Metabacillus sp. B2-18: one gene and its partner. The protein of the gene in region 2 binds, or shares a complex with, the protein of the main gene of each other region. Links are inferred from orthologs where the notes say so. Each region holds a gene or a part of one and is shown on either strand. Other genes may lie near its edges. The genes, in order: uvrA and mfd.

Evidence for each region.
Region 1: the proteins of mfd (region 2) and uvrA are in contact, whole or in part, in a crystal structure (PDB 4DFC), measured with the Escherichia coli proteins. The link is inferred for Metabacillus sp. B2-18 from one-to-one orthologs.

What each region holds. Positions count from the first base shown.
Region 1 is NZ_CP088245.1:4,330,425-4,334,130, forward strand. What follows is about bases 55-3,433. They hold uvrA (excinuclease ABC subunit UvrA), read right to left. Parts: upstream 3,132-3,433; coding sequence 255-3,131; downstream 55-254. Other genes in these bases: uvrB (excinuclease ABC subunit UvrB), read right to left, coding at 3,139-3,433. Also shown: more of uvrB, read right to left, coding at 3,434-3,706. UniProt on the Escherichia coli protein: The UvrABC repair system catalyzes the recognition and processing of DNA lesions. UvrA is an ATPase and a DNA-binding protein. A damage recognition complex composed of 2 UvrA and 2 UvrB subunits scans DNA for abnormalities.
Region 2 is NZ_CP088245.1:62,370-66,758, reverse strand. What follows is about bases 253-4,314. They hold mfd (transcription-repair coupling factor), read right to left. Parts: upstream 3,981-4,314; coding sequence 453-3,980; downstream 253-452. Other genes in these bases: LPC09_RS00325 (anti-sigma-F factor Fin), read right to left, coding at 4,130-4,314. Also shown: spoVT (stage V sporulation protein T), read right to left, coding at 1-214; more of LPC09_RS00325, read right to left, coding at 4,315-4,360. UniProt on the Escherichia coli protein: Couples transcription and DNA repair by recognizing RNA polymerase (RNAP) stalled at DNA lesions. Mediates ATP-dependent release of RNAP and its truncated transcript from the DNA, and recruitment of nucleotide excision repair machinery to the damaged site.

The DNA of each region.
Region 1 (3,706 bases), 4.3 Mb from region 2 along the record:
AATATTCTCCGGCGGCTAGGCTACCATAGTAGATGATCTACCTTAGGTCCTTGGCTTTGCGCCCTTATTTTTCAATAAGTTTGCCTTTATCATTTTGTAGGTCTATTATACCACAACAAATTATTACAATTTCACCAACCGTTCGACAAATAATGACATTTTTCCCATTTACTATATTAACTCTACTTCTTAGATATGAAAAATAGATAAAGAGGCTGAACATATCATTCAGCCCCTACCTCAAATTAACCAAATTAACTTTGCGCTACTTCTTCTTTTTCTTTAATCAGATTTCTCATTCGCTCACGATCGCGCTCTATAATTGGCTTTAAATATTTACCTGTATAAGATTGTTCGTTATTCATAATATCCTCTGGTGTACCAAACCCTACGATCTGACCACCTTTGTCTCCACCTTCAGGACCAAGATCAACAATATAATCGGTACCTTTAATAACATCAAGGTTATGCTCGATGACAAGAACGGTATCACCATTATCCACTAGGCGTTGAAGAACTTTTAAGAGTCTTGCGATATCATCAACATGTAAGCCTGTTGTTGGTTCATCAAGGATGTAGAGTGATTTACCTGTTGAACGTCGGTGCAGTTCTGATGCAAGTTTCACCCTCTGTGCTTCCCCACCGGAAAGTGTCGTTGCGGGTTGACCAAGAGTAATGTAACCAAGCCCTACATCAAAAATCGTTTGCAGCTTTCGTTTAATCTTAGGAATATTTTCGAAAAACGTTACTGCATCTTCGACTGTCATTTCTAAGATATCAGAAATGTTTTTCCCTTTGTAGGTAACTTCCAATGTTTCACGGTTGTATCGTTTCCCATGACAAACTTCACATGGGACATACACATCAGGTAGGAAGTGCATTTCAATTTTAATAATTCCATCTCCACGGCAGGCTTCACAACGTCCACCTTTAACATTGAAGCTGAAGCGGCCTTTTTTATAGCCTCTAACCTTTGCCTCATTTGTTGTTGCAAACACATCACGTATGTCATCAAATACACCTGTATATGTTGCAGGATTGGATCGCGGTGTCCGACCGATCGGTGATTGATCAATATCAATGACCTTTTCAAGTTGTTCAATCCCTTTAATTTCTTTGTGCTCACCTGGCTTCGCCTTAGCATTATGGAGCTTTTGCGCTAGAGATTTATGCAGTACTTCATTGACTAATGTACTCTTACCTGATCCTGAAACACCAGTAACAGCGATAAACATCCCTAGCGGAAATTTCACATTCACATTACTCAGGTTATTTTCTTTTGCACCTTTAATTTCAATATATCGGCCATCAGGTTTTTTACGCTCGTATGGTAAAGGAATAAACTTTTTCCCTGATAAATATTGTCCTGTTAATGAGTTTTCATCACTCATGACTTCTTCAGGTGTGCCTGCCGAAATAACCTGTCCACCATGAATGCCTGCTCCAGGACCAATATCAATTAAATAATCGGCAGCAATCATTGTATCTTCATCATGTTCAACAACAATTAGTGTATTTCCGATATCACGCATATTTTGCAGGGTCTGAATGAGACGGTCGTTATCACGTTGATGAAGTCCAATTGATGGCTCATCAAGTATGTATAAAACACCTGTTAAACGTGAGCCAATTTGAGTGGCAAGACGAATTCGCTGTGCTTCTCCTCCAGATAGGGTTCCAGCTGCACGATTTAATGTTAAATAATCTAAGCCAACATTATTTAAGAAACCTAACCGTTCGCTAATCTCTTTTAAAATCAAATTCGCAATCGTCATTTCTTTTTCTGTTAGAGATAAATTTTGAAAGAATTTAAGTGAATCCTGAACAGACAGCTTTGTTAGCTCTCCAACATGGTTACCCTGAATTAACACAGCAAGAGATTCCTTTTTCAAACGATGCCCCTTACATGTTGGACAGTTTTGCTGTCCCATGTATTTCTCCATTTGCTCACGGATAAAATCAGAGCTAGTTTCTTTGTAACGTCTTTCTACATTGCGAATAACGCCTTCGAACTGAATATAATTTTCTCGAATTTGTCCGAAATCATTTTCATAACGGAAATATATTTCCTCGCCATCGCTGCCGTAAAGGATTTTATCTAGTAGGTGCTTTGGAATGTCCTTTACTGGAATATCCATATCAATTCCATAATGATTGCAGACTGCTTCAAGCATTTGCGGATAATATTGAGAACTAGTTGGTTCCCATGGGGCAATCGCATGCTGTTTCAAGGTTAAATCTTTATTAGGAATAACAAGATCTAAATCCACTTTAAGCTTTGAACCGAGACCATCACATTCCGGACATGCTCCAAACGGGCTGTTAAACGAGAACATTCTTGGCTCAAGCTCACCAATTGAGAAACCACATTGGGGGCAGGCATGATGCTCACTGAAAAGCAGCTCTTCTTCACCCATTACGTCGATAATGACTCTTCCTTCTCCAAGACCTAAAGCTGTTTCTAATGAATCAGCAAGTCGTGAAGCAACACCTTCTTTTACAACAATACGGTCTATTACAACCTCAATCGAATGCTTTTTATTCTTTTCTAAAGAAATTTCTTCCGATAATTCCTGCATTTCTCCGTCTATTCTTACACGGACATAGCCTTGTTTTTTAATGTCCTCGAACACTTTAACATGCGTTCCCTTGCGACCTGACACAACTGGAGCAAGAACCTGTAGCTTTGTTCGCTCTGGATACTCTAGAATACGATCAACCATTTGTTCAATGGTTTGGGACGATATTTCAATGTCATGAATCGGACATGTGGGACGCCCGACTCTTGCGAAGAGAAGACGCAAATAGTCATAAATTTCCGTTACAGTCCCAACCGTTGATCGTGGGTTTCGGCTAGTTGTTTTTTGGTCAATTGAAATAGCTGGTGATAATCCTTCAATCGCATCAACATCAGGCTTATCCATTTGCCCTAAAAACTGACGAGCATATGCTGATAAAGACTCTACATAGCGACGTTGTCCTTCAGCATAAATCGTATCAAATGCGAGTGAGGACTTACCGGACCCAGATAGCCCGGTAAGCACCACAAGCTTGTCACGCGGAATGGTTACATCTATGTTTTTTAAGTTGTGGGCACGTGCTCCCTTCACAACAATATGTTCCATTGCCATTATCGCTTCATCCTTCCGCTTTTAACTCTAAAATCAAATCACGCAGCTCAGCAGCACGTTCAAAGTTCAATGATTTGGCTGCTTCCTTCATTTCATTTTCCATTTCAGCAATCACTTTATCTCGCTCTTTCTTCGTTAATTTCGTTAACTTATTCGCAGCTGTTGCCTCGTAATCTTCAGGAGTTTCTGCAGCAGTTGTTGCACGAATAACATCACGAATTTCTTTTTGAATGGTTTGAGGAGTGATTCCATGCTTTTCATTAAATTCTATCTGAATTTCACGACGACGCTTTGTCTCATTAAGTGCAATTTCCATTGAATTTGTAATTTTATCGGCGTACATAATAACATGTCCCTCTGCGTTACGGGCCGCACGACCGATTGTTTGAATAAGAGAACGTTCTGATCTTAAGAAGCCTTCCTTGTCTGCGTCAAGAATAGCAACAAGTGAAACCTCTGGAATATCCAAGCCCTCTCTTAGCAGGTTGATTCCAACAAGAACATCATATTTCCCAAGACGAAGTTCCCGGATAATTTCAATCCGCTCTAATGTTTTTATTTCAGAATGTAAGTAG
Region 2 (4,389 bases):
GACCTAAACTATCATAAATAGCATCTGCATATTCCTTAGAAAAGTCGCTAAGTTCACTGATTGGTGAATATTTCTTTAAAATTACCTCACCATCACGATCCACAAATATTTCTAATGGATCTCCTTCACGAATTCGTAATGTTCTACGAATTTCCTTTGGAATTACTACGCGACCTAAATCATCAATGCGACGAACTATACCAGTTGCTTTCATCTTACGTTGCCTCACTTTCATCGGATGATAGGAAATTGACGATTGTTGATCCTGCATACAAAATAAATAATAATTAAAACCTTTTTAAACAGGAGCTTTTTTCTATGTAACAATCATCGTTTGTTAAAAATAGTATCCTTCACCATTCGAGTAATATACATCCTTTACCGGATTTTTTAAGATAAAAGTGATAAGCAACTACTAATAATATCCTTTAGAAGCATTTATTAAACCTATTTTATTGGAGAATTTCTTCTTTTTTCACTTGAGATAATCCATTTAAAAGTTCGGTCGTAATGCCAAGCCATTTCTCAACAGCTAATCCTTTTGTATTAACTGTTAGCTTTAATTTACTGCCTTCCATTCCTAAACCAACAATTCGTTGATATTTATTACTTAAGTCAAATAGCTTTTGACCATCAATTAAATTGCTGGCTTCTTCTTCTATGAGAATTGTGATGACTTCTTTATCTTGCTTTATTAACTCAACTCGTTCTTGAATAGCAAAAACCTTCAATTTTGCAATTTGGAAAAGATAATCAACCTCAACTGGATATTCTCCAAATCGATCAATCATTTCTTCTTGCAACTCTTCTAGCTCTTGTAATTCAGTAATTGATCTAAAGCGTTTATACATATCGATTTTTTGACGACCATCTGTAATATATGATTCAGGTAAATATGCATCCACTTGAAGATCAATTTCAACATCTATTGCTTTTTGTTTTGGTTTATCAGTTTGTCTTTCTTCAATAGCTTCTTTCAGCATTTGTGAATATAAATCAAAACCAACAGAATCAATGAAGCCATGCTGTTGAGCCCCTAAAAGATTCCCTGCTCCCCTGATAGAAAGATCCCTCATTGCAATCTTAAAGCCTGAACCTAATTCGGTAAATTCTTTAATAGCTTGTAACCTTTTTTCAGCAACTTCTGTAAGCACCTTATCTTTGCGATACGTAAAATACGCATAAGCTACTCGGTTAGATCGACCTACTCGTCCTCTCAGCTGATAAAGCTGTGATAGTCCCATCTTATCTGCATCATTAACAATAAGCGTGTTAACGTTAGGAATATCTACACCTGTTTCAATAATAGTTGTGCTTACTAACACATCATATTCTCCCTCGAGGAAGCTTAACATGACAGATTCTAACTCATTTTCAGTCATTTTCCCGTGTGCATATGTGACCCTTGCATCTGGTACTAGCATAGAAATTTCCTCTGCTTTTCTTTCAATATCCTCTACCCGGTTATATAGAAAGAAAACTTGACCTCCACGAGACATTTCTCTTTCAATTGACTCTCGAACAAGCGCGCCATTATATTCAACAACATATGTTTGAACCGGAAAACGATTTTCTGGTGGCGTTTCAATAACAGATAAATCCCTTACTCCTAGCATAGACATATGTAAGGTTCTTGGAATTGGAGTTGCTGTTAACGTAAGCACATCCACATTCGCCTTTAATTGTTTTATCTTTTCCTTATGTGTAACACCAAAACGTTGTTCTTCATCAATGATTAGCAATCCTAAGTCCTTATATTTTATATCTTTTGATAGAAGGCGATGTGTCCCAATGACCATATCAACAGTTCCATTGCCCAATCCTTTTGTTGTTTCTGTAATCTCTTTTCTAGATCTAAAGCGACTTAAGAGACCAACACTAATAGGATAGTCCTGAAAACGTTCTCTAACGGTTTCATAGTGTTGTTGAGCTAAAATAGTCGTTGGAACTAACAATGCAACTTGTTTACCATCTGCAATAGCTTTAAAAGCTGCACGTATCGCAACCTCTGTTTTTCCATATCCAACATCTCCACATAAAAGGCGGTCCATTGGACGAAGACGTTCCATATCCTTCTTAATTTCTTGAATGGAGCGCATTTGATCTTCTGTTTCTTGATATGGAAAGGCTAATTCAAATTCTTTCTGCATTTCACCATCTGGTGAGAATGCATATCCCTCACTTGCTTCACGTTCAGCATATAATTTAATTAAATCATCTGCAATATCTTGGACCGAAGACTCAACCTTCTTCTTAACCCTGCGCCAGTCATTTCCTCCAAGCTTGTAAATCTTAGGCTCCTTGCCTTCAGAGCCAACATATTTTTGCACTTGATCAATCTGTTCAACCGGTACATAGAGCTGGTCACTGCCCTGATATCTTATATTTAAATAATCTTTGTGAATCCCGTTTATTTCAAGTGTTTCAATACCAAGATATTTACCAATCCCATGATTAACATGGACAACATAATCGCCAACTTCTAGTTCTGAATAGCTCTTTATTCGCTCTGCATTCGAAAGCTTTTGCCTTCTAACCTGTTTTTTTACACGTTTCTTAAAAAGCTCTTCCTCCGTAATGACAGCGAGCTTTTGCATTGGTAGTTCAAATCCTGTTTGTAAATCTCCTTGAACAACTGAAATTTGACCAGCAATTAAGGGATCGTTTTGCCCCAATATTTTTGCCTGAATTTCATAGTCCTCTAATACATCCTCAAGCTTCTTTGTTCTTTCCTCATTTACGCCTAAAAACACAACAGAATATTGAGATTTTTGAAAGCGTTCAAGTTCATTCTTTAAAACATGCATCTGACCATGGAAATTTTGCATTTGTTTACAAGATATATTTAATATATTTTGTGGACTTGTATGTGGTACATGTCTTAAGAAAAGAGAAAGATAGATAGAAGGATGTTTACTTTTTGTCATAACATCCATATACGAATGTGAAACCTTTATTTCCTGTAGAATTTTTCCTTCTTCAAGTAAACCGGTAAACCACTCTGCCTCTTCCCGTTCTAATTGATCATATGTTTCGTGAATTCTACTGATCTCATCTAAAATTACGATTGAATCAGTAGGAAAATAATCTAGTAAACTAGTAGGCTGCTCATATAGGAGAGAAGAATACTTAAATAGATCATGACTAAATTGGTTATTTCGTAAACGCTCCAAATCATATTGAATATGCTCAAGTAGCATTTCCTTCTGTTGCTCATTTTTTAGCTTTTTTAAATTCTTTGCTAAGCCTGCTTCAATACCTTCTATACTTCGATTTCTTGCTTCTGCATCTATTAGTATTTCAACAGCAGGCCCAATTGTTATCGTTTTTAACATTTCTACTGATCTTTGGTCATCTATATTGAAAGAACGAATAGAGTCAATTTCAGTATCAAATAGTTCGATTCGAACTGCATTTTCTTCAGTTAAAGGATAAATATCAATAATTCCACCACGAACACTAAATTCTCCAGGAGAGCTGACCATGTCTACTCTTTCATATCCTAATGAAATAAAATCTTGAATATAGTGGTCAAGGTCAATATCTTGTCCTAATGATAAATTGAATTGCTTTTGCTTCCATAGCTGTTTTGGAGGAATCAATCGCCTAACACCAGCTACTGGTACAACTACAATAGATTGTTTACCCTCTGACAGTCGGTTAAGAACTTCTATTCTTTGTGATTTTAATTCAGGGCTTGCAATAGCTACCTCTGATGCTATTAAATCATTAACAGGATATAGGTACACATCCTCTTTAATTAGGTTTAACAAATCCTCATAGACTTTTTGAGCTTGGAAAAGGTTATGTGTCACAATCAAGATCGACTTATTTAGTTCATGATACAGTGATGCTGTAAAAACAGTTCTTGCCGAACCGGATAGGCCCGCAACAAGCTGTTCTTTTAATCCCTCTTCAATACCAGATACAACGGTTTTAAAATCATCATTATGATAAAAATATTGCTGCAAACTATTCAAGCTAGAGCCCCCCTCTCAATTGATCAATTAAGTTTAACTGTAGTATGTTTGATTTTAATCATAAATGGTAATGTACTTTGCCATGACATGTTGAAATGAGGACTCACCACATCAAAACAGAAAAATGCCTTGGGTATCACCCAAAGCCCTTACTGAATCAAATTATCCACCTGGTGAAGATCAGGGTTTCTATGTAGTGCATCCTGGCAGTCCTCGCAAATTGTTTTAACATGCATATCTCCATTTTGTTCGTAGGTAATCATTTCTTGACGTTCGTCATTTGTTAAAGAATCAAATCCTAGCTGCTGACTAGAAAGTGATTGATTATCAAGGCTTCCAACCTTCACACCACAGTGTCTACAATAATAATGCAAAGCCATGTTTAGCCTCCTGAAAGGTATGTTTTTAT